2 linked regions of the Marinobacterium aestuarii genome follow. Each later gene encodes a partner of the first gene's protein in a complex. Links are inferred from orthologs where the notes say so. Each region holds a gene or a part of one and is shown in the gene's direction. Other genes may lie near its edges. The genes, in order: moaE and moaD.

Evidence for each region.
Region 2: the proteins of moaE (region 1) and moaD are in contact, whole or in part, in a crystal structure (PDB 1FMA), measured with the Escherichia coli proteins. The link is inferred for Marinobacterium aestuarii from one-to-one orthologs.

The regions. Positions count from the first base shown.
Region 1 is NZ_CP015839.1:2,780,691-2,795,709, reverse strand. What follows is about bases 9,254-12,076. They hold moaE (molybdopterin synthase catalytic subunit MoaE), read left to right. Parts: upstream 9,254-10,350; coding sequence 10,351-10,803; downstream 10,804-12,076. Other genes in these bases: icd (NADP-dependent isocitrate dehydrogenase), read left to right, coding at 11,683-12,076; A8C75_RS12185 (pseudouridine synthase), read right to left, coding at 10,913-11,587; A8C75_RS12195 (NUDIX hydrolase), read right to left, coding at 9,796-10,278; mnmA (tRNA 2-thiouridine(34) synthase MnmA), read right to left, coding at 9,254-9,799. Outside these bases: A8C75_RS12240 (YfcC family protein), read left to right, coding at 265-1,671; A8C75_RS12235 (MurR/RpiR family transcriptional regulator), read left to right, coding at 2,262-3,113; A8C75_RS12230 (glutathione S-transferase), read left to right, coding at 3,204-3,830; A8C75_RS12225 (ribosomal protein uL16 3-hydroxylase), read right to left, coding at 3,995-5,149; A8C75_RS12220 (hypothetical protein), read right to left, coding at 5,149-5,400; tRNA (cytosine(32)/uridine(32)-2'-O)-methyltransferase TrmJ, read right to left, coding at 5,663-6,385; purB (adenylosuccinate lyase), read right to left, coding at 6,500-7,864; high frequency lysogenization protein HflD, read right to left, coding at 8,009-8,680; more of mnmA, read right to left, coding at 8,690-9,253; more of icd, read left to right, coding at 12,077-12,942; cold shock domain-containing protein CspD, read right to left, coding at 13,070-13,282; ATP-dependent Clp protease adapter ClpS, read left to right, coding at 13,522-13,890; ATP-dependent Clp protease ATP-binding subunit ClpA, read left to right, coding at 13,904-15,019. UniProt on the Escherichia coli protein: Converts molybdopterin precursor Z to molybdopterin. This requires the incorporation of two sulfur atoms into precursor Z to generate a dithiolene group. The sulfur is provided by MoaD.
Region 2 is NZ_CP015839.1:4,810,784-4,825,936, reverse strand. The notes cover bases 6,110-9,066. They hold moaD (molybdopterin converting factor subunit 1), read left to right. Parts: upstream 6,110-7,437; coding sequence 7,438-7,695; downstream 7,696-9,066. Other genes in these bases: fabB (beta-ketoacyl-ACP synthase I), read right to left, coding at 8,518-9,066; A8C75_RS21100 (lysophospholipid acyltransferase family protein), read left to right, coding at 7,698-8,429; moaC (cyclic pyranopterin monophosphate synthase MoaC), read left to right, coding at 6,957-7,436; A8C75_RS21115 (1-acyl-sn-glycerol-3-phosphate acyltransferase), read left to right, coding at 6,110-6,960. Outside these bases: xdhB (xanthine dehydrogenase molybdopterin binding subunit), read right to left, coding at 1-693; xdhA (xanthine dehydrogenase small subunit), read right to left, coding at 686-2,125; rfbD (dTDP-4-dehydrorhamnose reductase), read left to right, coding at 2,488-3,399; A8C75_RS21130 (SirB2 family protein), read right to left, coding at 3,430-3,807; moaB (molybdenum cofactor biosynthesis protein B), read left to right, coding at 3,998-4,534; A8C75_RS21120 (molybdopterin molybdotransferase MoeA), read left to right, coding at 4,538-5,761; more of A8C75_RS21115, read left to right, coding at 5,836-6,109; more of fabB, read right to left, coding at 9,067-9,735; fabA (bifunctional 3-hydroxydecanoyl-ACP dehydratase/trans-2-decenoyl-ACP isomerase), read right to left, coding at 9,886-10,401; ispB (octaprenyl diphosphate synthase), read right to left, coding at 10,589-11,557; rplU (50S ribosomal protein L21), read left to right, coding at 11,848-12,159; rpmA (50S ribosomal protein L27), read left to right, coding at 12,185-12,442; Obg family GTPase CgtA, read left to right, coding at 12,671-13,867; proB (glutamate 5-kinase), read left to right, coding at 13,890-15,014. UniProt on the Escherichia coli protein: Involved in sulfur transfer in the conversion of molybdopterin precursor Z to molybdopterin.

The DNA.
Region 1 (15,019 bases):
CGAATTCGTGTCTGTGATGGATCGCGACAGCGCAGCACGCCGTCGGTGGTTTCACCTTGGCGGCAGGCCCGAATAACCTATTTGGAAAAGATGACAATGCGTGTGGTCGCCTTGACCGGACTCAAGGTAACCATGAGCACCAAATGACGGGTTCACAATAAAAATCATAAATGAGGTGTATATACTATGGCAGACGCCAACAGCAGCAGCCCAGGTGTGGCTGAGTCTCTGTCTGGTAACCGCACGATAGCCCCGGAGGTTGACGTGAAGACCAGAAAATCATTCGAAATGCCCCATATCTACGTCATTCTGTTCGTTTTCAGTGCTATCGCAGCCCTGATGACTTACATAGTGCCGGCCGGTCAGTATGACCGCATTCCCGGTCCCAATGGCCGTACCACCATCGATGCTGATTCCTTTCGAATCATTGAATCGACACCGGTTGGTCTGCAGGACTTCATGCTCGCCATACCCCGCGGTCTCATGGATGCCGGGGTGGTGGTGTTCTTTACTTTCATCATCGGCGGCATGTTCATGGTGCTGCGGCGTACCGGCATTATCGAGATCGGTGTCGACAAGCTGACACGTCGCTTTGCGCACAACAGCATAGTGGTGATTCCGGTTCTGATGGTGACCTTTGCGGTCATCGCAACCCTTATCGGTACCCAGGAGCTGGCGCTGGTCTATGTACCGGTGATATTGCCGCTGATGATTGCCTTGCGTTTTGACTCGGTCACGGCGGCGGGGGTGGCGCTCTGCGCCACCACAGCGGGCTTTACCGCCGGTGTGCTCAACCCGATCAATACAGGCTTGGGGCAGCAACTGGCGGGCTTGCCGGTATTCTCCGGCATGGGACTGCGCTCCATGGCCTTTGTAGCAATCCTTCTGACCGGTGTGGCTTATGTGATCCGTTATGCCAGCCGGGTGCGCAATAACCCTGAGCTGAGCCTGATGAGCGGTGATGCGGCCGAAGCTGAAAAGCGCAAGCGTTACCTGCATGCCGAGACTGAGGGCGTTCTGGCTGCAACGGCGCGACAGAAGCTGGCTGCCGTGGCTGCCTTTGCCTTCTTTGGCATCCTGGTCTGGGGTGTGCTGGAGCGTCACTGGTTCATGATGGAAATGGCGGGCCTGTTTATCATTATGGGCGTGGTTGTGGGTCTGATTGCCGGGCTTAAGACTGCGGATATCTGTGAAGGCTTTAACGAAGGCTTCCGCGATGTGCTGGTCGGTGCCTTTATTTGCGGTGTGGCCCGTGCGGTTGCCGTGGTGCTGGAAGACGGCCATATCATGGACACCCTGGTACATGGCCTTGGCGGCCTGGTGGGCGGCTTCCCATCCATGCTGTCCGCGATTGGCATGTTTGTATCGCAGCTGGGCTTTAACTTTGTTATTCCCTCGGGCAGTGGCCAGGCGCTGGTGACCATGCCGATCATGGCGCCGCTGTCAGATCTGGTGGGTGTCACCCGTCAGACCGCAGTGCTCGCCTATCAGCTGGGCGATGGCCTGAGTAACATCCTGTATCCAACGTCCGGTTATTTTATGGCTACCCTGGCACTGGCAGGTGTGGGCTGGAACAAGTGGGTCAAGTTCTTCCTGCCACTGTTTGGAATCTGGGTTGCCATTGCCATTGCTTTCCTGGCCTTCGCGCAGGCGACCCAGTGGATGGGTTAATAGAAAGCGCTAATTGATTCTCCTAATGCCCCCCGATTTGAAAACCGGGGGGCATTTTTGTATGTGCAGCTAAACGGCCGCGGAGCATAAAGTATATAGGTGAGTCTTGTTTGGTCCTTGTGCACAAGGTATAGAAGTGAATAGCACCACATCTTTAACTGGGTTAATCAATGCAGGTACTGATACAGCATTAAAATCATGCATGATGTTTATCTGAGTGAAACCGAATTGTTCTGATATTTAACTGTTAATGTATACAAAGTGAAAACAAATTTTTAGTTAGGCTGTATTTGAAACAAATTATCGTTTCGGCGCCTGTGCAATGTGAATGAACAAGACATGGGGGCTTTACATACAGGGCTCTTCGGAGCGAAAACGAGAAAGATGTACTCTGTAATCCCAGATTTCTGTGCGCTCGGGCACAGGCTGGGCGTGGCTGGCACGGCTAAAAAAACATCACCGCGGGGCGGGGCAGGGCATTTTTGTGCTTTAACTGTAGCCTGTTCGCAGCACTGCTGGCGCAGAGCAGATAGAATGGCGTCATCAGGATTCAGGCAACCGGCAAGACGGGTCTGTACAGGGGGATATCTATGAAGTTGCCAATCGAAGATCGCTTGCGTGAGATATATGAAGAGCTGCCTCGCAGTGAGCGGCTGCTTGCCGATATCATCATCGACTTTCCCGGTGATCTGGCAACCCATTCCATTTCCGAGCTGGTCGAGCGCGCTGATACTTCGAATGCCGCGGCAACCCGCCTGATCAAGCGCCTGGGGTACAAGGATTTTCGCGAGATTCGCAAGCAGGTGCGTGAGGCCAAGTCCGAAGGCTCGCCGCGCTATCTGAACACCTTCGATCACCATGCCGGGGATTTTCGCAGTGAAATCAAGCAGCATCTTGACTGCGAGATGGAGAATCTGGTGCGCAGCTTTGAGGCATTGAGCGAGGATGCGCTGCAGGAAATCATTCCGTGCATTGAGACCTCGGCCAAGATCTGGATTATCGGCTATGGCAACAGCTACATGCCCGCGCTCTATTTTCGCCAGCAGCTGATACAGCTGCGCTCCTGTGTGGAAGTGCTGCCGCGCCCGGCCCAGGCGATCGAGAAAGATCTCTGCGGTCTGACCGAGCAGGACCTGGTGATCGTGATCGGTTTTCGCAGGCGCAAGGAAGTCATTAGCCGCGTCATGACCTATGCCCGGGAGCTGGGCGCCAAGGTGCTCTATCTGACCGATCACACCGAAGACAAGACCGTGAATCTGGCAGACTGGACGCTGCGCTGCATGGTGCAGAGTACCTCCCTGTTTGATTCCTACAGCTCCGGCTTCAGTATGCTGAACTACCTTTGCGCCTCTGTGTCGGATCATATCGGGCGTGGGGCATCGGAGCGCCTGAGCCGGGCTGAAAAGCTGCATGAGCTGTTCAGCAAGATTGAAGAGAACTGAGGCTGTGCTTTGATGCAGGGGTGGCTTGTTCGGTCCCGGGGGCCGGAGTATTCTGCCAGCTTCGAAACTATGGATGGTCAGGGATTTTCTATGCAACTTTACTATTCGGCGGCATCTCCCTTTGTACGCAAGGTGTTGGTAGCGGCCCATGAGCTGGGCTCGGCTGATCGGCTCGAACTGCTGAGCGCGGCGGCCAATCCGGTGAATCCCAATCTGACGATCGCGGCTTTCAATCCACTGGGGCAGGTGCCCACCCTGATAACCGATACAGGCGCGGTGTTCTGTGACAGCCGGGTGATTTGCGAATACCTCGACGCTCAGGCCGGCGGCACGCTTTTCCCCCAGGGCGAGGCGCGCTGGGCGGCGCTGGTGCTGCAGTCCCATGCCGATGGCTTGCTGGATGCGGCTCTGCTGGCGCGCTATGAGCGCATTACCCGTCCAGAGGCGTTGCAGTGGGATGACTGGGAAGCCGGCCAGATGGGCAAGATTGCCCGTACCCTGGATCTGCTGGAGCGTGACATTGCGCTGATTGAAGGCTCGGCGGGTCCGGACGAGCAGCGGGTCGATATCGGCACCATAGCTCTGGGCTGCGCCTTGGGATACCTCAGCTTTCGCTTTCCTGACTTTAACTGGCGCGAGGGTCATGCCGGCCTTATGGCCTGGTTTGAGCGTTTCAGTCAGCGCCCGTCCATGCTGCAAACGGCCCCTAAGGGATAGTCCCGCCTGGGGCATGCAAGATGCAATAAAGGCTGCCGAGGCAGCCTTTATTCTTTGTTGGCATTGTTGCCGGGCGGGCTATGGGTTCCTGGTGTCGGGTGCAGGGTCTGGTTTTATACCGTTACCTTTTTCACCTTTCACCTTTCACCTTGCCCCTGCTTTATTCAGTCCTGCTCGTCGGCGTAGAAGATGCCCTGGTTGATCAGCTGGGTCAGTAGCTCCAGCGCCGCGTCTATGTCCTCGCCCAGCTCCAGGCCGCCGCTGTTGCAAATGCCGCTGAAGAGCGACTCCTGTGCTTCGGTGCCGGCATAACGGACGCCATCGGCAAAGAGTTCGCAGCCGTTGCTGCTGCGCCGCCAGGCCAGACGGGCGCCTTCGGTACGGCTCAGGGTGCCGCCGGACTCCAGGTAGGTGCGCAGGTTCTCGCAGCTGACGGGCTCTTCGGGTTGCTGATCCAGGTCCGGATACTTGGGCTCGGTCATGCAGCGGCCGAACCATTCGCCCAGCAGGGCATCGTCATTAATGTACTGGTTGAGGATGCCGCGCACCCGTGCCAGGGCATCGTCGCCAATCTGGGTGCTGTTGGCCTGAGGTTTCAGATCGGGGTCGCTGTAGCGCAGCTCATTGCTCAGGCGCTCACCGACAAAGTCGGTAAAATTGCGCATGATTTCGCCATGGGAGGGCGCACGAAAGCCCACCGAGTAGGTCATGCAGCCATCACCCACGGCGATGCCGCTGTGTCCCAGGCGCGGCGGTACATAGAGCATGTCGCCGGGTTCCAGCACCCAGCTCTGTTCGGCCTCCCATTCGGGCAGAATCATTACCGGGGCATCGCTGCGTTTGGGCGAGTCTGAGTTGAATTCACCGCCGACCTCCCAGCGCCGCTGTCCGGCGGCCTGAATCAGGAACACGTCGTAGTTGTCATAGTGCGGCCCGACACCGCCACCATCCACGGCATAGCTGACCATCAGGTCATCCAGACGCCAGCGCGGGATAAAGTCGAACTGTGCCATCAGCTCAGCGGCTTCAGGCACCCAGTGATCCACGGCCTGAACCAGCAGGGTCCAGTGAGATGGAGGCAGCTGGCCAAAGTGTTCTTCCTCGAACGGCCCCTGCTGCAGCTCCCAGTGATCGCTGGCGGGGTCCTGCAGCACGATGCGCGCTTCCACATCCTCTTCGCAGGCCAGGCCCGCCAGGTCGTCGGCCTCGATGACCGGCTCCAGATCGGGAAAGGCCTGGCGGATAAGCAGTGGCTTCTTCTGCCAGTATTCGGCCAGGAAGCGTTCAGGGGTCAGGTCGCCCAGGTTAAGTATGTTCATCAGCGCTGCAGCAGCTCCTTTAATTCATCGACGGCGCCTTCAAGTTCAGCCATGATCTTGCGCTGATCCTTGGCGGCGATGGCCGCGACGCGATTGTTGCCCACCAGGGTGACGCAGTGGCTGATAGTGTCCACACAGCGCTCGATACCGGCGAGATTGAGTTGATAGTTCTGGGTGCGTTCGGCCAGGTCGTGGATGCCGTTGCGCAATTCATCGGCCTGGCTCATCAGTGTCTTGATCTGGTTGTTCATCGTTCGGATCCCGGCAATGTTATCGGACAGATTCACACAGCTTGCTTGCGTGTCGACACTGGCTGTGAACGGCCAGCGTCGGGGTTATCAAGACTAGCCTGCAGCGCCTTGTCGGGACAACAGCCAGGCGGGTTGTGACGACTGTTTTTTGTCAGCCGTTTACTTTTTATGCTTGCCGAGCACTTCTTCCACCGAGGTTGCAGGGGATGGCGCGCAGCATGTCGGGGCCAGTGTCTTTCAGCGAGAATGACATCGATGTGATTTACTTTTTATGCTTGCCGAGCACTTCCTCCACCGAGGTTAGGATCCCTCGCAGCATCCCAAGCTCGGCCCGTTCCGGGCGACTGCGGTTGAAAAAGCGGTGCAGCTTGTCGAGCACACGGCCTTCATGCTGCGGAATGATGAAGTGGGTCAGGCGCAGTACCCGCTCCAGATGTTCATAGAACATCTTCATTTCACCCTGACGCGGATACTGGGCGCTGTCCTGTTTCACCGAGGGTGCTTCGTGGGCCATCCAGACCTCATAGCTCAGCAACTGTATCGCCTGGGCCACGTTGAGTACCGGGTATTCCGGGTTGGCCGGAATATAAACGTGGAAGTTGCAGCGCTTGAGCTCATCGTTATGCAGCCCCATGGTTTCACGGCCGAAGACGATGGCAATTTCACCGTCAGCGGATTCCGCCGCGCACTTGATGCCGCATTCGCGGGCATCCAGCTGGGGCAGGTCGAAGGTGCGATTGCGCGCGCTTGTGCCTATTACCAGCTGGCAGTCGGCGATGGCTTCATCAAGGCTGCCAACGACCCGGGCGCTATCCAGCACATCCTTGGCGCCAGCGGCACGGGAGTCGGCATCGGGGTGGGGGAATTCACGCGGTTCCACCAGCCAGAGTTGCGTCAGCCCCATGTTTTTCATGGCCCGCGCCGCAGCGCCTATGTTGCCGGGATGATAGGTGTTGATCAGTACAATGCGGATATTCTTCAGCATGGGAGTTCCGAAGGCAGTTCGGGTTATGCGTCGATTGGCCTGCGCAGGCAGGCACAGAGTGCGGCCACCATTGAAAACGGGGCCCTGGGGCCCCGTTCATTCAGCCCGGATCAATCAGATTGATTCGGCCTGTGCCACAGCATTACCGATGTAATTCTGCGGTGTCAGAGCCTTGAGCGATGCCTTGGCGTCGTCCGGCATATCCAGGGTGTCGATAAAGTTCTGGATGGTCTCGCGGTTCATGGTGTGACCACGGGTCAGCGCCTTGAGCTTTTCGTACGGCTCTTCGATGCCGTAGCGGCGCATCACGGTCTGGATCGGCTCGGCCAGGACTTCCCAGGCGTTCTCGAGGTCTGCATCCATGCGCGCGGCGTTCAGTTCCAGCTTGCTGATGCCCTTGAGGGCCGACTGGTAGGCGATCAGGCTGTGGCCAAAGCCGACACCCAGATTGCGCAGTACCGTGGAGTCGGTCAGGTCGCGCTGCCAGCGGGAGACCGGCAGCTTGGCGGCCAGGTGCTGCATGATGGCGTTGGCGATGCCGAGGTTGCCTTCGGAATTTTCGAAGTCAATCGGGTTCACCTTGTGCGGCATGGTGGACGAACCCACTTCGCCGGCAATGGTGCGCTGCTTGAAGTAACCCAGGGAAATGTAGCCCCACACATCGCGATCGAAGTCGATCAGGATGGTGTTGAAGCGGCAGATCGCATCAAACAGCTCGGCGATGTAATCGTGCGGCTCGATCTGAGTGGTGTAGGGGTTCCAGTCAAGGCCCAGGCTGGTGACGAAAGACTCGGCGTAGGCCTGCCAGTCGACATTGGGGTAGGCGGAGATGTGGGCATTGTAGTTGCCGACTGCACCGTTGACCTTGCCGAGGAACTCCATCTGCTCCAGCTGCTTGAGCTGGCGCTGCAGACGGTGCGCCACGTTGGCCATTTCCTTGCCCAGGGTGGTGGGCGAGGCGGTCTGACCGTGGGTGCGGGACAGCATCGGCTGGGCGGCGAAATCGCGTGCCAGGGTCGCGATGGCATCTTTTACCTGCTGCATCTGATCCTGCATCACGGCCAGGCCGTTTTTCAGCATCAGGGCGTGGGACAGGTTGTTGATATCCTCGGAGGTGCAGGCAAAGTGCACGAATTCGCTGATCTTGGCCAGTTCGTCGTTGCTGCCGAATTTTTCCTTGATGAAATATTCAACGGCCTTGACGTCGTGGTTAGTGGTGCGCTCGATGTCCTTGACGCGCTGGGCATCGACTTCGCTGAATTCGCTGACGATAGCGTTCAGTTGCGCGTCTGTGGCAGCGCTGAAGGGCTGCACCTCGACGATGCCGGGGTGGTTGGCCAGCTGTTGTAGCCAGCGGATCTCCACTTCGACACGAAAGCGGACCAGGCCGAATTCGCTGAAAAAGGCGCGCAGGTCAGCAGTTTTGCTGCCGTAGCGGCCGTCGATGGGGGATATGGCGGTAAGGGCAGAGAGCTCCATGAAACGTCTCGCTGTGACTGTAGGGTTAAAAAAGTGGGCGCATTATACCGAAAATGCAGCGCCCGCGTATGACTTATGCACAGATCTGCAGACGAGCCGCCCGGGTGAACCTTAGGTCCGGGGGTATTAGTCTGCAGGTTCGCCTTATTGCGGGGCCTGCAGGCGCTGCAGTGAGGGTCGTACCCGGTGCTTGAAAAACAGCAGTTGCCAACGGCGGCCACCGACCTGCTGCCAGAGCATGGCGGCGCGAATGCCGGCCAGCAGTAGCGCACGGATCTTGGCGGCATTGTCGGCATTCTGCAGATGGCGCGGGTCGCCGCCCACGTTGATGCGAAAACTGAAGGTGCTGATCGTTTCCTGATACAGGCTGGCGATATTGGCCACTACGTTGGTGTGGGTGAACACCGCCGGGTTGTCCATTAGATCGCCATCCTGACCATTGAAATACTGCGCCTGCTGGCTGATCTGATCGATTCGCCTGCCGAGGGTTGCAAGCATTTCCTTGTTGGAGGCCAATTTGGCCTGCAGGGTGATCATGCTCAGCACATAGTTGATCAGGTTGCGGTTCTGATCGCCCCGGCGCTTATCGATGAAGTCACCCAGAGTCTTAAGGCCCAGATGCAGATTGTGGGGCAGGTCATGGGCACCCCCGAATATATCTTCAGTGCAGTCCGGCGTTGTGACGAAAATGCTGTAGAGGCTGGCTTCGAAGCTGTTCTGCGGAATCATGCCGCGAGTGGCGATCTGATCCACCAGGGTTGCGGCCTGGCACATGGCGGCCAGGGCGATGGCCTGTTGATCCTGTTGGCGTGACATCTTAAGCGCTTACTCCGAGCCGGTTTTACCTGTGGTTTCAATGACCCCGCCACCCAGGCAGGTCTTTGCGTCGTAGAACACCACGGACTGGCCGGGTGTCACGGCGCGCTGGGGCTGATCAAAACGCACCCTGTAACTGCCATCTTTGGCTGCGTCGATCACACAGTCCTGATCGGCCTGGCGATAGCGCACCTTGGCCTTACAGCGGTGAGGCAGGGGCGGGCACTGGCCATTGATCCAGAAAATTTCAGTGGCGCTGAGCCAGTCGCTGAACAGCAGATCGTTCTGTTTGCCCTGTACGGCGATGAGCACGTTGCGCTCCAGATCCTTGAAGGCGGCAAACCAGGGTTCTTCCGGGTGGTTTTTCAAGCCGCCGATGCGCAGGCCCTGACGCTGGCCCAGGGTGTAGTACATCAGGCCATTGTGCTGGCCTATGACCTCGCCGTCCGGGGTTTCGATAGCACCGGGCTGGGCGGGCAGGTACTGCTTGAGAAAATCCGCAAAGCGCCGTTCGCCGATAAAGCAGATGCCGGTGCTGTCTTTCTTGGCATGGGTGGCCAGGTCGTGCTCTTCGGCGATGCGGCGTACTTCGGGTTTTTCGAGCTCGCCCACCGGGAACAGGGTCTTGGCCAGTTCAGCTTCGCCGACCTGGTGCAGGAAATAGCTCTGATCCTTGTTGTTGTCCAGCCCCTTTTGCAGCCGGGTATGGCCGTGCTGATCCTGGCGGCGCACATAGTGGCCGGTGGCGATAAGGTCGGCCCCCAGCTCGCCGGCGTAATCGAGGAAGGCGCGAAACTTGATTTCCCGGTTGCACAAAATATCGGGGTTGGGCGTGCGACCCGCGCGGTATTCATCCAGGAAGTGTTCGAACACGTTATCCCAGTACTCGGCGGCAAAGTTGGCCTGGTGCAGCTTGATCCCCAAGCGGTCGCAGACGGCCTGGGCATCGGCGAGATCCGCCAGTGCGGTGCAGTATTCGGTGCCGTCGTCTTCGTCCCAGTTTTTCATGAACAGGCCCTCGACCTGATACCCCTGCTGCATGAGCAAAAGGGCTGAAACTGAGGAATCGACGCCGCCGGACATGCCGACGATTACTTTGGTGTGGGTGTTTTCGCTCATGGTGATGTCGGATCGGATCTCAGGGCAGAATGTTCTGTCACAAATTCAAGCGGATAACGCCGTCCCGCCAGGTAGTCATCAATGCACTGCAGTACCAGCGGGCTGCGCAGCTGATCGTGGCGCTCGTGTAGCTCGTCGCGGCTGAACCAGTGGGTGGCAATGATGTCATCGTCCAGCCTGTAGTCTTGCCCCCGCGCAAGCAGCGTCGCAACAAAGCAGAAACGGTAATAGGTTACCCCATTGGACGGCGCCTTGTAGGTGTAAAGCCCGACCAGGGATTCCGGGCGCACCTGCCAGCCAGTTTCTTCCAGGGTTTCACGCACGGCGGCCGCTACGATAGTTTCGTCTTCCTCGACATGGCCTGCGGGCTGATTAAATACTCGCTTGCCGTCGGAGTTTTCCTCAACCATAAGGAAACGACCATCCCGTTCCACGATGGTGGCGACGGTTGCGTGGGGCGTCCAGCACATCGGTTTCATATCCGCCAATTCAAGGGGTGCACACGATAGCATTAATGCTATGATTTTTCCCGCCCGCAACAGGAGTCATGCATGAGTGATTTTATCAGTATTCAAACCGAGGACTTTGATATCGCCGGTCTACACGCACAGCTGCGTGCCGAGGATGCCAGCTGCGGCGCTATCGTCACCTTTACCGGCATTGTGCGCGAGCTTGAAGGCGCCGAGCGGCTGCGGGGTATTTTCCTCGAGCATTACCCTGGCATGACGCAAAAGGCGCTGGTCAAAATTGTTGCCCAGGCCCGGGAGCGCTGGCCACTGGGGCAGGTGTGTGTGATTCATCGTATTGGCGAACTGCTGGGCAACGATAATATCGTCTACGTCGGTGTGGCCTCGCGCCACCGGGTGGCGGCGTTTGAGGCCGCCCAGTTCATCATGGATTATCTCAAACGCGATGCGCCTTTCTGGAAAAAGGAACTGCTGGGCGATGAGGCGCGCTGGGTCGAGCAAAAGGGCACTGACCTGGATGCGGCGGAAAAATGGTGAATCGTAAGCCGTAAGCCGTAAGCCATAAGCCATAAGCAGTAAGCCATGTAAGCCATAAGCCGCAAGAGCCCATGCTGCCGCCGGGCTCTGTTGAACGGATAGTGCCGCTCTAGCGCCGCTTGGGTGTTTTTCGGCTGGTGGTTGTTTTTCCTCTGCTTTTTCCATTCGCGGGTTTCTGGCCGGGGCGCTTTTGTTCGCCGCCAGGCGCGCGGACTGTGGCGTTGCTGTTGCCTTGCACGGGTGACGGGGCTTCAATGCTGCGGTATTCCCCAGGCTTAAGGCCATCCAGTGACCAGCGGCCTATGGCGGTGCGTATCAGGCGCAGGGTCGGAAAGCCGACGGCCGCAGTCATGCGTCTTACCTGGCGATTTTTCCCTTCGGTGATGCGCAGTTCGATCCAGCTGGTGGCAATTTCTGCCCGTTGGCGGATCGGCGGATGGCGTTGCCACAGTTTCGGATCCTCGACCCGCTCGGCTTTGGCCGGTGCTGTGAAGCCATCCTTGAGCTCCACGCCCTTGCGCAGGGCCGCCAGCGCCGCTTCGCTGACCTCACCCTCGACCTGGGCCAGATAGGTCTTCTCCATCTTGTGACGCGGATGGCTCAACTGATGCTGCAGGGCACCGTCGTCGGTTAGCAGCAGCAGCCCCTCGGAGTCATAGTCGAGCCGGCCGGCGGCATAGACATCCTTTTGGCGGATAAATTTGGCCAACGTCTTGCGACCCTGGTCATCGGTGAACTGGGTCAGTACCTGAAAAGGCTTGTTGAACAGGATCAGCTGGGACATGGGACCTGATGGGCTATAGTGCGATAGCGGCAGAATTGCCTTTGTGTATACTCAGTCGGGCGATACTACTACGAATGTATTCAGTGGAGTAGAGAATGGGATATCAGAAAATTCAGGTGCCAACCAAAGGCGAAAAGATCACGCTCAATGCCGACTTTTCCCTGAATGTCCCCAACAACCCCATCATCCCCTATATCGAGGGCGACGGCATCGGTGTTGACGTCACCCCGCCGATGATAAAGGTGGTGGATGCTGCAGTCGACAAGGCGTACGGCGGCCAGCGCAAAATTTCATGGATGGAGGTCTATGCCGGCGAGAAAGCGACGCAGATCTATGATCAGGATACCTGGCTGCCGGAAGAGACTCTGGCTGCGTTCAGGGAGTTTGTGGTGGGCATCAAGGGCCCGCTGACCACGCCAGTCGGTGGTGGCATCCGCTCGCTGAACGTGGCGCTGCGCCAGGAGCTGGATCTGTATGTCTGTCAGCGTCCTGTGCGCTGGTTTGAAGGGGTACCGAGTCCTCTGAAAAACCCGCAGGATGTGGACATGGTGATCTACCGTGAAAACTCGGAAGACATCTACGCCGGGGTGGAGTGGAAGGCGGGTTCGGCGGAAGCCGACAAGGTTATTCGCTTTCTGAAAGAGGAAATGGGCGTTACCAAGATCCGTTTTGACGAGAATTGCGGTATTGGCATCAAGCCGGTGTCCCGTCAGGGGACACGGCGGCTGGTGCGTCAGGCGCTGCAATACGCGGTGGATAACGATCGCGCCTCTGTGACCCTGGTGCACAAGGGCAATATCATGAAATTCACTGAAGGTGCCTTCAAGGACTGGGGTTACGAGCTGGCCCAGGAAGAATTTGGCGCCACCTTGCTGGATGGCGGCCCCTGGATGAGCTTCAAGAGCCCAAAATCCGGCAAGCAGATCGTAGTCAAGGATGTCATTGCCGATGCCATGCTGCAGCAGATACTGCTGCGCCCGGCTGAATACGACGTGGTAGCGACGCTGAACCTTAACGGTGACTATATTTCCGATGCCCTGGCGGCAGAAGTCGGGGGTATTGGCATAGCGCCTGGGGCCAACCTGTCCGATGAAGTGGCGATCTTCGAAGCCACCCACGGAACAGCACCCAAGTATGCCGGCAAGGACCAGGTCAATCCGGGCTCCCTGATACTGTCGGCTGAAATGATGTTGCGTCATATGGGCTGGCTGGAGGCGGCGGATCTGATCCTCAAGGGTGTCGATGGCGCCATTGCGGCCAAGACCGTGACCTACGACTTTGAGCGGCAGATGGACGGTGCCACCTTGCTGAAAAGCTCGGAATTTGGTGATGCCATCATTGCCAGAATGCAGTGAGGCAATGATTTAGCCTGTCAGTAAGAAAGCCATAAAAAAAACCAGCCTCCGGGCTGGTTTTTGCTGTCTTGGGGGCTGAATCTGAGGCTGGAACGACAAAACCTGTGGGCAGGCAGCTGCTTGTGGCTCAGTTCGTGCCGATGGGCTTGATATTGACAGCATGGGTGCCCTTGGGGCCTGGCTGGGTTTCGAACTCGACCAGCTGTCCTGCCTTGAGGCTGCGGTAGCCGTCGGACTGGATCGCCGAGTAGTGGGCGAACAAGTCTTCGTTGTGGTCATCCGAAAGAATAAATCCATATCCCTTGGCGTTATTGAACCACTTTACTTTCCCTGTCTGCATGCGCGAATTCCCCTAGTTGACTGCCCTGAGCGCTTGTCTGCAGGAAACAAGCCTCAACTCCCAGACGCTGACTTGCTACAATGGTGAAGCGGACCCGGGGGCGGCTTCTTTACATTGAGGCAGGTACTGCTGATACTGGATCCCTCCTGCGTCACGGCAGTATAGCACCGGCTATCCGGGACGCTAATTGTCAGTCCCCAATTTCATCCAGTGACCAAAGTAAAGGCTAATATTCAGGCATGAGCAGTTCCGTATCCGTCAGGCTTTCGTCTGATAATGACAACGATGGGCATGATGAGCAGCATGGCGATCATAATTCAGGGCTGGCCACTGAAGAGGCCAAACCAAAGTTGAAGCGCCCGCCGATGTATCGGGTGGTGCTGATGAATGACGATTACACGCCCATGGATTTTGTGATTGAGGTGTTGATGATTTTTTTCGCGCTGGATCAGGAAAAGGCGACACAGATCATGTTGGCCGTCCATACTCAGGGTAAAGGCGTTTGTGGTATATACACACGCGATGTGGCTGAAACTAAAGCCGCGCAAGTGAATCAATACTCAAGGGAAAATAAACATCCCTTGTTGTGTGAAGTCGAAAGCGTCTGATCAGGAGTCCGCCATGCTTAACAGAGAGTTGGAAGAGACCCTCAGCGCAGCCTTCCGGGTAGCCCGGGACAAGCGGCATGAGTTCATGACGGTCGAGCATTTATTGCTCGCGTTGCTAGATAACCGCGAAGCCCAGGGGGTACTAAATGCCTGTGGCGCTGATATCGCAAAATTGCGGCAGTCGCTGACCACCTTCATAGATGAGACAACTCCGCTGTTGCCGGAGAATATTCCCAACATGGAAACCCAGCCCACGCTTGGTTTTCAGCGTGTGCTGCAGCGTGCTGTGTTTCATGTGCAGTCGTCCGGGCGCCACGAAGTCACCGGCGCCAATGTGCTGGTAGCGATCTTCAGCGAGCAGGAGAGCCAGGCCGTGTTCGTTCTGCAGCAGCAGGGCGTGGAGCGCATTGATGCGGTCAATTACATTTCCCATGGCATATCCCGCGTGTCGGATCACGAAGCTCAGGATCATGAGGTGTCGGTAGATTCCGAGGCCGGCGATGACAAGGACAAGAGTGCGCTGTCCAAGTATGCCGTCAATCTCAATATTCTGGCGCAGCAGGGGCGTATTGATCCGCTGGTGGGTCGGGATGCGGAGGTTGAGCGCGTTATCCAGATTCTGTCGCGCCGGCGCAAGAACAATCCGTTGCTGGTCGGCGAAGCCGGGGTTGGCAAGACCGCCATTGCGGAAGGTCTGGCCAAGCTCATCGTCGAAGGACAGGTGCCCTCGGTGATCGCCGATAGTGTGGTTTACTCGCTGGATCTGGGGGCGCTGCTGGCCGGTACCAAGTACCGCGGTGATTTCGAGAAGCGTCTCAAGACGCTGCTGGGCGAGATTCGCAGTCAGGAGCACTCGATACTCTTTATTGATGAAATTCACACCATCATTGGCGCAGGCGCCGCTTCCGGAGGCTCCATGGATGCCTCTAACCTGCTCAAGCCCATGCTCAGCTCCGGCGAGATTCGCTGCATTGGCTCCACGACCTATCAGGAATTTCGCGGCATCTTCGAGAAAGACCGGGCCCTGGCCCGCCGCTTCCAGAAGATAGACGTGCTGGAACCCAGCGTGCTGGATACCTACCAGATTCTGAAAGGACTGAAGAATCGCTTCGAACAGCATCACCAGCTC
Region 2 (15,153 bases), 2.0 Mb from region 1 along the record:
CTCGGCCACCAGTTTCTGCACTTCGGTGGGGTTCTGGCTGGAGGTGTAGACGATCATGCCGTCGTCTTCGGTGGGAATGACCGACGAGATCTGGGTTTCGAGGTAGAAATGTTCCTGACCACCGATATGCAGCTTGCCCTGCAGACGGTGGGGTGCCGCAGCCAGGGCACGGGCGGAGTCGCCGCGCTTGTGCTGGTGGCTGTCGAGCACAAAGTGTTTCTTCTTCAGCGCATCTTCCACGCAGAGCACGGCTTCAAGGTCTTCGTATTCGATGACTGCGGCCATGGCGGCGCGACGGGCATTCTCCAGGCTGTCGGCGGCAACGGCGATCACCGGTTGGCCGACATATTCCACCTTGCCATCGGCCAGCAGCGGATCACCCGGCGCCACGGCACCTATGTCGAGCTGACCCGGTACGTCCTTGCTGGTAATGGCGATGCGTACGCCCGGCATCTGGTAGCAGGGGCTGGTATCGATGCTGAGGATGCGCGCATGGGGCCTGTCACTGAGGCGGGCGTAGATGTGCAGCTGGTTGGGGAACTCCAGCCGGTCATCGATATAGACCGCTTCGCCGCTGACATGCTTGGCTGCGCTTTCATGGGGGATCTTGCGGCCGACGCCGGTGTGCAGGTCCTGGCGCACCAGCGCCATCATTTCGTCCTGAGTTCTGCTGATCTTGTTGTGGTTAGACATAATCGGTCACCCGTGTAGCCAGTTCCGGTGTGCTGAGTTCCAGAAAGTATTTACGCAGCAGGTTGGCGGCCGTGAGCGCGCGGTATTCCTTGCTGGCGCGAAAATCGCTGAGGGGGGTGAAATCTTCACCCAGGGCCTTGGCGGCCGCTTCAATGGTGGCCTGATTCCAGGGCTTGCCGATCAGCGCCTGTTCGCAGCGGCTGGCACGTTTTGGGATGGCGGCCATGCCGCCGAAGGCGATGCGGGCGTCACTGATCTGACCGTCCTTTATGCGCAGGTCGAAGGCGCCGCATACGGCGGAGATATCGTCATCCAGGCGCTTGGAAATCTTGTAGACCCTGAAGCTGTCACGGCCCTGCGCCCGCGGCACAATGATTTTCTCGATGAATTCCGCTTCCTGGCGCACGGTGACGCGGTAGTCCACGAAGTAGTCGGCCAGCGCAATGGTGCGGGTGCTGCTGCCCTGACGCAGAACGATCTGCGCGTCTAGTGTAAGAAGGGCGGGTGGCGAATCGCCGATCGGTGAGGCATTACCGATATTCCCGCCAAGGGTACCCTGGTTACGGATTTGCAGTGATGCGAAACGATGCAGCATGGCACCGAAATCCGGATATTCGTGGGTCAGAACGTCGTAGCAATCGGTCAGTGGCACGGCGGCGCCGATCTCGATGCGATCATCAAACGTCTCGACCTGTTTCAGTTCGGCCACATTGCCGACATAAATCATGACCGGCAAGGTGCGGTGCATCTGGGTGACTTCCAGTGCCAGGTCGGTGCCGCCGGCCAGCAGGCGGGCCTGCGGGTTGTCCTGGTACAGCTGGGCCAGATCCGCCACGGTAAGCGGCGAAAAGCTCTGCCGACCGGCACTGTTCAGCGTGCTGGTGGTATCTGGCTGAATGGCGCGCAGCCGGGATAGCGTCTGCTCGTGTTGCTGATCAAACTGATCCTGGGGTGCGGCGGTGCAGCTGCTGGCGGCGGCGTCCAGAATCGGGCGGTAGCCGGTGCAGCGACAGAGGTTGCCGGCCAGGGCTTCTTCGGCGGCGCTCTTGTCGGCCTGCGGGCTGTTTTTTTGCAGCGCAAACAAGGACATGACAAAGCCTGGGGTGCAGAAGCCGCACTGTGAGCCGTGGCAGTCGACCATGGCCTGCTGCACGCTGTGCATCTGTCCCTGGTGCTTGAGGCCTTCCACGGTGATGAGCTGTTTGCCATCCAGTGCAGACACGAAGGTCAGGCAGGAATTGAGGGTGCGGTAGCGAATACGGTCGTTCACCAGCTCGCCGACGACGACGGTGCAGGCGCCGCAGTCACCCGAAGCGCAGCCTTCCTTGGTGCCGGTCTTGCCGAGATTTTCCCGCAGATAATTGAGGACCGTGACGTTCGGGTCGAGATCGTTCTCTGTCCGCAGTTCCTGATTGAGTAAGAACCTGATCAAGGAAAACCTCCTGCTGTGTGTTTAATTATTAGCCTATGGACCGACTTTAGATTAAATCTGACTTTGAAGTCAACAAAAACTGACTCAGAAGTCAGAAAATAATATAAGGCATTCAGCCTTTAAATGCAGCTTAGCTGCATGGCTGCAACTGTGGGGGACGGAAGGGGTATTAGTCGCCGCGGGGCCTTCTGTTACCCGGGTTGCGGCCGCTGGCGCGGCGCCTGATCGGGGCAGGACAGGGGCTTAAAGTACAGCGCTGCGGCTGTATTGTCGGACAGGGTTCTGTGGTAAGGTGAAATTCTTTCATCGCATTCGCGTATTTCTGAATTTGCTGCTCCCAGTGGAGGTTTGTACATCGCATTATGGCCAGTGATTACTTCAGTCGGCCGGCACGTATTCTGATAACGGGAGCTAATGGTCAGGTCGGGCGTGAGCTGGTTGGCCAGGCGGGCGCGGATGTCTTTTTTGATGTGATCGGCCTGGCACGCAGGCAGCTGGATATCACGGACACGGCGAAGGTCCGTCAGCAGCTCGAACAGCATCAGCCTGACTATGTTATCAATTGTGCCGCCTTTAACCGGGCCGACGCTGCGCAAAAGCAGCGCGAGCACTGCATGCGTCTCAATGCCGAGGCGGTGCAGCAGCTGGCAATCGCCTGCGCCGAGCTGGATATTCCCCTCATCCACCTTTCCACGGATTATGTTTTCGATGGCCACTACGCCAGCGGATACCGTGAAAACGATGCCGTGCGCCCGCTGGGCGTCTACGGCGAAAGCAAGTGGCAGGGTGAGGAATTACTGCGTCGCGCCCATGCGAGGCACATCATTCTGCGGGTGAGCTGGGTCTTCAGTGGCAGTGGACACAACTTCCTGATTCGCACGCTGGAACAGGCGCGCACCGAGGCGGAACTGGTCTCGGTGGATGATCGCCGTGGCTGCCCGACGGCGGCGGCCGATGTTGCCCGCGTGGTGCTGGCGATCGTCAAACAGCTCAAGTGCGGTGCCGACGCCTGGGGCACTTACCATTACTGTGGCGCCGAGATCACCACCCGCTACGCCTTCAGTGAAGCCATCATCGCCACGGCGAGCCAGTACGAGGCGCTCAAGGTGGAGCGGCTGATGCCGGTTGCCAGTATAAATTTCCCCACCGAGGCTGAGCGTCCCGCCAGCTCGGTGCTCAAATGCACCAAGCTTCTCAGTACCTTCGGCATTCGTCAGCGTCCCTGGCGTGGCGAACTGGTTGCCCTGGTGCGCCAGCTGTACGAGCGTTTCTGATTCTGCTCCAGAACCCTGCCTGCCCTGGTATTAATGCCAGGGCGTCGGATCTCGCGTGACCGCAACCCAGGCGATATAGCCAAAGGTGACCAGTGCGGCACCAAAGGCCAGGGTGCGGCTGGTCTTGCTCCGGCCGCGCTTAAGGGCGATGATGCCGAGCACTATGTAGGCCACCAGGGCGAGCAGCTTGGCGCTGAGCCAGTCATTCACAAATGGATATTGCTGCAGCGTCAGGGCCAGGCCCGTGGCGCTGAGCAGCAGGACGGTATCCACCAGGTGCGGTATAACGCGCATCAGGCGCCTGTTCTGCCAGCCTGAACCGATCAGCATCCAGTAGCCGCGCAGCAGAAACAGTGAAATGCTCAGGGTGACTGCAGCCAGGTGCAGGTGTTTCAGGATCATGTACATGGCAGTGAGGCTCTTTCCTTATGGGTGGCTCTGGGTTGATACAGGAATAATTTTTTGTGTATCAAAGTGTTGGGCGCGCAGCGTCGGGCTTTATGTAGCACGGGCGCCATTGTTGCGCACAAGGGCGCGCCTGGCCAGCCCGGGCGCCTGCTGACAGAGATTCAGTTTCAACAATTTTCAGGAGATTTTTATGGGACGTTGCAGCGACGACGCAGATTTTGTTGCACTTAACATTGCTGTGCTGACCGTATCCGATACCCGCACGCTGGAGACGGATACCTCGGGACAGACGCTGGTGGATCGGCTGGAGGCGGTCGGGCATAAGCTGCAGGCGCGGACCATCGTCAAGGATGATGTCTATCAGCTGCGGGCCCAGGTGTCCGCCTGGATTGCAGACCCCAGCATCCATGTGGTGCTGAGCACCGGCGGTACCGGTTTTTCACACCGCGACTCGACGCCTGAAGCGCTGCAGCCGCTGTTTGACAAGCAGATCGAGGGTTTTGGCGAGCTGTTTCGCAGCCTGTCATTTGAGGAAATCGGCACCTCGACCATCCAGTCCCGCGCAGTAGCGGGTCTGGCCAATGGTACGCTGATTTTCTGCCTGCCGGGGTCGACCGGCGCCTGTCGTACCGGCTGGGATCGCATTATTGTCGAGCAGCTCGACAAGCGGCATCGTCCGTGCAATTTCGTCGACATGCTGATGCGTCACGCACAGGAACAGGTATAAGGCATGCAGGGCTCTGATGCTACGCCTGACGCAAAGCCTGGGCTGATACCGGTAGAGGAGGCCATTGAGGCGCTGCTGGCAGATGTTCAACCCATTACAGGCGTCGAACGGCTGTCATTGATGGATGCGGTGGGGCGGGTGCTGGCCGAGGACGTTATTGCGGCTGTGGATGTACCGCCGGCGGCCAACAGCGCCATGGATGGTTATGCCTGCTTTCATGGCGATGCGGCGAAGGCGGGGCTGCGTATCAGTCAGCGCATTCCGGCAGGTTCCGCGCCTGCACCGCTGGAGCCTGGCACGGTAGTGCGTATCTTCACCGGTGCTGAAATTCCGCCAGGCGCCGACACTGTGGTGATGCAGGAGCAGGCCGAGCTTGTGGATGGCCTGGTGCATTTTAGCGTGCAGCCAGAGGCTGGCGACAATGTACGCCCGCGCGGCCAGGATATAGCCGCAGGTGCCGTGGTGGTCGCGGCGGGAACGCGGCTGCAGCCAGCGGATCTGGGGGTGCTGGCATCTACCGGTGTTGCCACAGTGTTGGTCACGCGGCCCTTGCGGGTGGCGTTGCTGTGTACCGGCGACGAACTGGTAGAACCTGGTACTGCACTCAAGCCTGGGCAGATTTACAACTCCAATCGCTATCTGCTGACGGGCCTGCTGCGGCAGCTCGGCATTCAGGTGCTGGATCTGGGTCTGGTGGCCGATAGTGCTGCAGCGACCCGGGCGGCACTGACAAAGGCTGCGAGCCAGGCGGATTGCGTTATCAGCACCGGCGGGGTTTCGGTCGGTGATGAAGATCATGTCAAGGCGGCGGTGGAGTCCCTCGGTGAGCTGCGTCTGTGGCGCCTGCAGATTAAGCCTGGCAAACCACTGGCGTATGGCCGGGTGGGGCAGGTGCCCTTTTTCGGCTTGCCGGGAAATCCTGCGTCAGCGCTGGTGACGTTTTGTCTGCTGGCCAGGCCCTATCTGCTGCGCCTGCAGGGGGCACTTGTCGAGCCGCCGCTGATGCTGCAGGTGCCGGCGGGCTTTGCGCGGCCTCGCCCGGGTGGTCGTCAGGAGTATCTGCGTTCGCGGCTGGAGGGCGGGCGCGCCTGCCCATTTTCGAACCAGAGCTCCGGTGTGCTGTCTTCTGCCAGCTGGGCACAGGGGCTGGTGGTTGTGTCACCGAATACCCGGGTTGCCGAAGGTGATCTGGTGGGCTTTATTCCGTTCTCGGAACTGCTGGGTTGAGGGCGCTGCAAAAGCCCCTCTCAGCGGGTAAAATAGCGCCCAGCTGAACCCAATCACGATAATTAGAGAGCACCATGAGCGACGACAATACCGCGCTGCAGGATCCGTTTAAAGAGATCCGTCCGTACCGCGACACCGAAGTGGCAGAGGTGCTCAACCGGTTGTTGTATAACGAAGAATTTATTCGGGTTGTGACCCGTTATCAGTTTCCGCGCATGGCCGGAGCCTTTGGCTGGCTGTTGCGCCCGCTGGTGCGCATGGCGCTGGCGCGTGAAATAGGCGATGTGGAAACGATTCGTGATTTTCAGGCCCGCGTGGCGAAATATATGGAAAAGATGATCGTCCGCAGTACGACGCGCATGACCTGTTCAGGCATGGAGCGGCTCGATCCGGACGAGGCTTACCTGTTTATCTCCAATCACCGCGATATAGCGCTGGATCCTGCGTTCGTTAACTGGGTGCTGTACAAGGCGGGCATGAATACGGCGCGCATCGCCATTGGCGACAACCTGCTGCGCAAGGGCTACGTATCGGATCTGATGCGGCTCAACAAGAGCTTTATCGTCAACCGCTCGGCCCGTGGCCGCGAGATGATGACGGCACTGAACCAGCTATCCGCCTATATCGATCACAGCATTAGTGAAGGCGCCTCCATCTGGATTGCGCAGCGGGAAGGGCGTGCCAAGGACGGTAATGATCGCACCGATCCTGCCATTCTGAAGATGTTCTACATGTCCCAGCGCAAGCAGCGCTCTTTTGGTGAGGCCATTACCCGGCTGAATCTGGTGCCGGTGTCCATTTCCTACGAATACGATCCCTGCGATGCCGCCAAGGCGCGGGAACTGCACGCCAGAGCCAGCGATGGCTGCTATGCCAAGGGGCAGTACGAAGATCTGGACAGTATCGTCAAGGGCATCACGGGTCTCAAGGGGGATGTGCATGTCGCCTTTGGTGAGCCCATCAAGGGGGAGTTCGAGTCCCCCGAGGCGCTGGCAGCCCTGATTGACCGTGAAATCATTGCCAACTATCAGCTGCATTCCTCCAACCTGATTGCGGCGGATGCTGCCAGTGAGGTCACGGACGAACAGCGCGCGGCTTTCCAGCAGCGGCTGGATGAGCTGGAGCCCGGTGCTCAGGACATCATGCGACAGATGTATGCCAACCCTCTGATCAACAAGCGCAACCTGGAGGCGCCATGAGCAAACTTACGCACCTGGATGACCAGGGGCACGCCCATATGGTGGATGTATCCGACAAGGATGTAACCTACCGCGAAGCTGTGGCGCAGGCCTATATAGAAATGCTGCCGCAAACACTGCAGCTGATTATGGGTGGCGGTCATAAAAAGGGCGATGTACTGGCGGTGGCACGTATTGCGGGCATTCAGGCCGCCAAGCGGACCTGGGAGCTGATACCCCTGTGTCACCCGCTGATGCTGAGCAAGGTGGCGGTGGATCTGGTGCCGGTGCCGGAACATAACCGTATCGAAATTACCGCTACCTGCAAGCTGTCCGGGCAGACAGGGGTGGAGATGGAGGCGCTCACGGCCGCCAGTGTCGCGGCGCTTACGCTCTATGACATGTGCAAGGCGGTCGATCGCGGCATGATCATCTCGGGCCTGCGGGTGATGGAAAAGAAAGGTGGCAAGAGCGGGCACTGGAAGGTAGAGGAATAAGATGAAATTGCAGTTGGTTTATTTTGCCCGCGTACGGGAACAGCTTGGTTTGGATGCCGAGGAGCTGCAGTGTCCTGCGACGCTCGGTCGCGTCGATCAGCTGATCGATTATCTGGTGGCCGAGCGTGGCGAGCGCTGGCAGGCAGTGCTCAAGGCGCCGAACCTGCTGGTTGCAGTTAATCAGGAAATGGTCAGCGTATCGACCTCCCTGGCGGATGGCGATGAAGTCGCCTTTTTCCCGCCGGTTACAGGAGGCTGAAAATGCCTAAAGCGACACCGCTGCATTACCTGCGTGCGACCCTGTTCTATGCCGGCTTTTATCCGGTCACCATTTTGTATTCGGCGTTTTGCCTGCTGGTGGGTTGGGCATTGCCGTTCCGCCCCCGCTTCAAGCTGTTTACGGTGCTGAATTACTTTTACATGATCTGGCTGCGCATTTGCTGCGGCGTGCGTTTTGAAGTGTCGGGGCTGGAAAATCTGCCCCGCAGCGGCGCCTATGTGGTGGTGGCCAATCACCAAAGCGAATGGGAAACCCTGTATTTTCAGACGCTGGTGCGCCCCCAGTCGGTGGTATTGAAGCAGGAACTGCTCAAGCTGCCCTTTTTCGGCTGGGCGCTCGCCATGCTGCAACCCATTGCGCTGGATCGCAGTCAGCGCCGTGGTGCCTTGAAGCAGCTGCTGAGTCAGGGGCGTGATCGTCTGTCGCAGCAGGTGCCGGTGCTGATATTTCCCCAGGGAACCCGGGTCAAGGTGGGTGAGATGGGGCGATTCAACAAGGGTGGCGCCATGCTCGCGGTCGACAGCCAGGTGCCGGTTGTGCCCATAGTGCACAATGCGGGGCTCTACTGGCCGGGCAAGAGCTTTGTGAAGTTTCCAGGGGTAGTGCAGGTGCGTATCGGTGCGCCCCTGGCGACGGTGGAGCGCAGCGTCGATGACGTGCACCGCGAATCGGTGGCCTGGATTGAGCAGGAAATGCGCGAGATCGGTGCCTGAGTTGCTGTATCTATAGTGAAAGCACAAAAAAGCCGCTAAAAAGCGGCTTTTTCGTGGCTGGCAATTCAGGCAGTGCGCAGGCTTAAGCTCAGCCCTTGTACTTTTCGAACACCAGGGTGGAGTTGGTGCCGCCAAAGCCGAAGCTGTTGGACATCACGCGTTCCAGGTTGGCATTGTCGATGCGCGTGGTGGCGATCGGCAGGCCTTCGGCTTCCGGGTCGAGCTGGTCGATATTGGCAGAGGCGCAGATGAAGTTGTTTTCCTGCATCAGCAGGCAGTAGATCGCCTCCTGTGCGCCTGTAGCACCCAGGGAGTGACCAGTCAGCGACTTGGTGGAGCTGACTGTCGGCATTTTGTCGCCGAAAGCCATCTTCATTGCCTTCAGTTCCTGGATGTCACCGGCCGGTGTAGAGGTGCCGTGGGAATTGATGTAGTCAATTGGACCCTCAACCGTAGCCATCGCCTGCTGCATGCAGCGCAGGGCGCCTTCGCCGGACGGTGCAACCATGTCGTAGCCGTCGGAGGTTGCGCCATAGCCTACCAGTTCGGCGTAGATCTTGGCGCCGCGCGCCTTGGCGTGCTCGAGGTCTTCGAGTACCAGCATGCCGGCGCCGCCTGAGATGACGAAGCCGTCACGGTTGGCGTCGTAGGCACGGGAGGCTTTCTCCGGCGTGTCGTTGTATTTGCTGGACAGTGCGCCCATGGCATCAAACATCACGCTCAGGGACCAGTGCAGCTCTTCACCGCCACCGGCAAAGACCACGTCCTGTTTGCCCAGCTGGATCTGCTCCATGGCGTTACCGATGCAGTGTGCGCTGGTGGCGCAGGCAGAGGTAATGGAGTAGTTCACGCCCTTGATCTTGAAGGGCGTGGCCAGACAGGCGGATACAGTGCTGCCCATGGTGCGGGTGACACGGTAAGGACCAACGCGACGGACGCCCTTGGTGCGCAGAATGTCCGCGGTTTCAACGATATCGGCGGATGAAGCGCCACCGGAGCCGGCGATAAGGCCGGTACGTACGTTGGAGACCTGATCTTCGCTCAGGCCGGAATCCTTCACGGCCTGGTCCATGGCCAGGTACGCGTAGGCGGCGGCATTGCCCATGAATCGGAGCAGTTTGCGGTCGATCAGGGATTCAAGGTCAAGGTCGATACTGCCGGCAACCTGGCTGCGAAAGCCGAGTTCCTTGTATTCTTCCTGGAATTTGATACCGGAACGTCCTTCTTGAAGGGCGCTGAGGACGGAATCCTTGTCGGTGCCCAGACAGGACACAATCCCCATACCTGTAACAACGACACGACGCATGTGAGGCCTCTTGTGTTTCACTAAGGTAATGTTCTTTGCGGATATACAGACCGCCTATTCTCCGATAAAGCGCCTCTGAAGGCTACCTGAATTAGGTTTTATCGGGATTGGGCGGGGCTCAGGCCTGTGGCCTGTAGCCCCGGGCGCCTGCTAGAAGTTGTCGGTGGTGGTGAACAGGCCTACGCGCAGGTCCTTGGCGGTGTAGATTTCACGGCCATCAACAAACACGGAGCCGTCAGCGATACCCATGACCAGTTTGCGCTCGATCACGCGCTTGAGGTGAATGTGGTAGGTCACCTTTTTGGCGCTCGGCAGGATCTGACCGGTGAATTTTACTTCACCTGAGCCCAGCGCGCGGCCGCGGCCCTGGTTGCCACGCCAGCCGAGGAAGAATCCAACCAGCTGCCACATGGCATCCAGGCCCAGGCAGCCCGGCATGACAGGGTCGCCCGGGAAGTGGCACTGGAAGAACCAGAGGTCCGGATTGATGTCGAGCTCGGCAATGATTTCGCCTTTGCCATAGAGGCCGCCTTCCGAGGAAATGTTAACGACTCGGTCCATCATCAGCATGTTGTCGATCGGCAGCTGGGCATTGCCCGGGCCGAACATTTCGCCGTGGCCGCAGCTCAGCAGGTCTTTGCGATCGAAAGAAGAAGCTTTTGTCATATGGGAAAGTCTTATAGGTTTCAGCTAAAAATATCCGCCGATTATAGCGGGTCGGACGCCCTGAAGCACTGTTTGGGGCTTGTTTCTGCCTGGGTGGCGCTGTGGTGGGCGCGATCAGACCCGGCAGTGGCGCTGTCAGGACGCCCGATACCCCTGCGATTCAGGCGCTCGGGTCCTGCCTTGGGTGTCAGTGAGTGCGGTTGACCGCGATCTCGGCCAGCTGTGTCAAGGTATCCTTGAAAGAGCTGGCGGGCAGTGCTGCAAGCGCTTCGCAGGCGTTTGCGGCGGCACGCTGTGCGGCGGCACGGGTGTAGTCGATGGCGCCGGTGCGCTGCACTATATCCAGAATCGGCTGCAGGTCGTCCAGGCCGCCCTTGCGAATGCACTGGCGAATCAGCTGGCGCTCTTCGTCGGTGCCGGCTTTCATGGCCTGGATCAGCGGCAGGGTGGGTTTGCCTTCGGCCAGATCGTCGCCGACATTCTTGCCCATTTCCTCGGCGCTGGAGAGGTAATCCATCAGATCATCGACCAGCTGAAAGGCGATTCCCAGGTGGCGGCCGTAAAGCCGCAGCGCATCGCGTTCGGCGGTCGAAGCCTGGGCGAGAATGGCGCCGGTTTCGGTCGCGGCCTCAAACAGGGTGGCGGTCTTGCCGATAATAACCTGCATGTAGGCGTCTTCGGTGGTATCCGGATTCTTGCAGTTCAGCAGCTGCAGCACTTCGCCTTCGGCAATCACATTGGTGGCATTGGAAATGACGTGCATGATGTCCATATTGCCGATTTCGACCATAACCTGAAATGCGCGGCTGTAAAGAAAGTCGCCGACCAGCACGCTCGGTGCATTGCCCCAGCGGGCGTTGGCGGTATCCTTGCCGCGGCGCAGATCCGAATTGTCGACCACATCATCGTGCAGCAGGGTTGCCGTATGAATGAACTCGACAATGGCCGCCAGGGGAATATGCTGCCGCCCCTGGTAACCACAGGCGTTGGCGCTCAGTAATACGAGCAGCGGACGCAGGCGCTTGCCACCACTCTCAACTATATAGTGGCCAATCTTCTCGACCAGCGGGACCGTGGAGCCCAGATGGTTGAGAATGTAGTCATTAACGGCTTCGAACTGCGGCTCGATCGCCGGATTTAGCTGATGTGGCTGCATGTGGGGAGGGTCGTCGGCTGTACGAATGATAAGCGCGCATGCTAGGGGGTGCCTGCAAGGGTGTCAAGAAAGTGCCAGTCTAATGGCCTCGGACGCCGGCCTTGGGGCCCCAGGTTACGCTTTGCTGGCGGGCGCTATAATTCGCGGCCGTCGGGCTTGAGTTTGAGGTGTCTTTACTATAGAATCCCCCGCCCTGAGCTCATCCAAATTTGCTCCCTATCATAGGGTTCCGCCCTTAGAAGTAGGTTGTTATTCAACAGTAGCCGGATGGGCATGACCTGGAGAGAGAAATGTACGCAGTAATCGTTAGCGGTGGTAAGCAGTACCGCGTTCAGGAAGGACAGACTGTACGGCTCGAGAAGCTGCCTGCAGAACTGGGTTCCAATGTAGAATTTGACCGTGTGCTGCTGGTTGGCGCCGGTGATGACATCAAAATAGGTGCGCCGGTTGTTGATGGTGCCAAGGTAACTGCTGAAGTTGTTGAGCACGGCCGTGGCAAGAAAGTGACCATCCTGAAGTTCAAGCGTCGTAAGCACCACATGAAGCGTCAGGGTCACCGTCAGTCGTTCACTGAAGTGAAGATCACTGGCATCAGTGCTTAACGCAACCCAGATCAGGAGATAGAAAATGGCTCATAAGAAAGCTGGTGGCTCGACTCGTAACGGTCGCGACTCAGAATCGAAACGCCTTGGTGTGAAGCGCTACGGTGGTCAGGTTGTTGCTGCAGGTAACATCCTGGTTCGTCAGCGTGGCACCAAGTTCCATGCCGGCACCAATGTTGGTCTGGGCAAGGACCACACTCTGTTCGCGAAAGCGGATGGCGTAGTAAAATTTGAAATCAAAGGCGAAAAGAAGCGTAAGTACATCAGTATCGTACCTGCCTGAAGCGCACTTTGATGTTCGAAAAAGCTCCGCCTGTGCGGGGCTTTTTTCGTATAGGGCTGTGATTTACTGTATTTGCATGTGCAAAGCGGCGGTTGCGTCATTCATGACGGCGCCGGGTCTCGGGCCTGTTGAGGCTCGCGGTTGTGCGTGGTGTCGTGTGTGTGAGGCTATTCGGGCAGTGTTCGCGCTATATTCAGTGCAGGATCCTGACCCGTCGGGGAGGTTTTAATGAAGTTTGTCGATGAAGCGTTGATCTCGGTGGAAGCCGGTAAAGGTGGTAACGGCTGCATGAGTTTCCGGCGCGAGAAGTACGTTGCCAGAGGCGGCCCCGACGGTGGTGACGGTGGTGATGGCGGTTCGGTATTTGTTGAGGCGGATAGCAGCCTGAATACGCTGATCGACTTTCGTTTTACGCGTCACTACAAGGCGCAGAACGGTCAGAATGGCATGACGCGTCAGTGTACCGGCTCCAAGGGTGAAGACCTTGTGCTGAAGCTGCCGGTAGGTACCACGGTTGTCGATCAGGATACCGGTGAAGTGCTGGCGGATCTGACGGTTGAAGGGCAAATTGAAAAAGTGGCCCAGGCGGGCTTTCATGGCCTTGGCAACATTCGCTACAAGAGTTCAGTTAACCGTGCGCCGCGTCAGACCAGTAATGGATCTCCGGGCGAGGCGCGTAACCTGAAGCTGGAGCTCAAGGTGTTGGCGGACGTGGGTCTGCTGGGCTTGCCGAATGCGGGCAAATCGACCTTTATTCGCTCGGTGTCTTCCGCCAAGCCGAAAGTGGCCAACTATCCCTTCACGACTCTGGTGCCGAACCTGGGTGTGGTGCGTACCGAAAGTCATCGCAGCTTCGTGATTGCCGATATTCCGGGCATTATCGAAGGAGCAGCAGAAGGCACGGGTCTGGGTATTCGATTCCTGCGTCACCTGGCGCGCAACCGCTTGTTGCTGCATCTGGTCGATATGGCGCCCTGGGATGAGCAGGGCTCTGCGCAGTCGGCTTGTGTGGCGGTGGCTGAGCTGAAAAAATTCAGCGCGACGCTGGAAGCTCAGCCGCGCTGGCTGGTGCTGAACAAGCTGGATCTGGTGCCTGAAGAAGAGCAGGAAGAGCGCTGTCAGGCGGTGGTTGATGCGCTGGGCTGGGAAGGGCCTGTGTATCGCATCTCGGCGCTGAACAAGGAGGGCGTGCAGGTTCTGGTTCAGGATATTCAGGGCTTCCTTGATAGGCGTGCGCTGGAAATTCAGCAGGACCCGGACTTGCTCGATGTTGAGCGTGATACCCGTCTGCAGATCGATGCCGAGGCGCGTGAGTGTGTCGAAGCGATGCGTATGGCTATTCGGGCGCGGCGCTCGGGTGAAGATGATGACTGGGATGATTTCGACGATGACGAGTTCGACGTTGATGTCGAATGGGCTCGCTAGTAACTAGTTAGAGGATTCACGGGTGTCCACGGGTAGGAACAGGCTGAAAACGGGCGGGCGCTGGGTCGTAAAGATCGGTAGCGCGCTGCTGACCAATGACGGTCGCGGGCTTGATCAGGAGGCGATTTCTCGCTGGGTTGATCAGCTGGCCGCTCTGCGTGCTGCAGGCATGGAAGTATTGCTGGTGTCCTCGGGCGCGGTTGCTGAGGGTATGTCGCGTCTGGGGTGGGCTAACCGCCCGCACGAAATGTACCGTTTGCAGGCCGCGGCGGCCATTGGTCAGATGGGGCTGGTGCAGGCCTATGAGGCTAATTTCCAGCGCCACGGCACTCACACGGCGCAAATTTTGCTGACGCATGAAGATCTGTCCAATCGGCGGCGTTATCTCAATGCCCGCGCGGCCCTGGGTGAGCTGATTCGCCTGGGTGTGGTGCCGGTGGTGAACGAGAATGACACTGTCGTTACCGATGAGATCCGCTTTGGGGATAACGATACGCTCGGTGCTCTGGTGGTCAACCTGATTGAGGCGGATGGGCTGATTCTGCTGACGGATCAGCTGGGGCTGTTTGAGGCTGATCCGCGCTCCAATCCCGGTGCGGCCTTTGTATCCGAAGCGCGGGCAGAGGATGATGCGCTGATCGCCATGGCTGGTGGTGGTGGCAAGCTGGGTCGCGGTGGTATGGCGACCAAGGTGCGCGCTGCGCGCCTGGCGGCGCGCAGTGGTGCCGTGACAGTCATTGCCAGTGGGCGTGAGCCGGATGTGCTGCTGCGGCTCAAGGCGGGTGATGCTGTGGGCACGCTGCTGGTGCCTGAGCGCAGTCCTGAGGCTGCGCGCAAGCAGTGGATTGCGGGGCATTTGCAGGCGCGTGGCACTCTGGTGCTGGATGCGGGTGCTGTGGCGGCGTTGCGTGAGCGCGGTAAAAGCTTGTTGCCGGCCGGTGTGCGCAGTCTGTCCGGGAATTTCTCGCGCGGCGAGATGGTGGTTCTGCAGGATGAGCAGGGGCTGATCATCGCGCGCGGGCTGGCGAATTACGGTGCTGAAGATGCGCGCAAGCTGATCGGCAAGCCAAGCTCAATGATCGAGTCGTTGCTCGGTTATATGGCTGAGGTGGAGCTGGTACATCGCGATAACCTGGCGCTGGCCTGATGGGGCTGGTCGTCGGGCCCTGCTGGTCGGGGCGAGTATTGCGAGTAGTGTGAGCGTGTGCGGTCTCTATATCGCGGATTGCAGACATAAAAAAAACCGGCCTTGGCCGGTTTTTTTGTGGCAGGGCTTTATGGGCCCT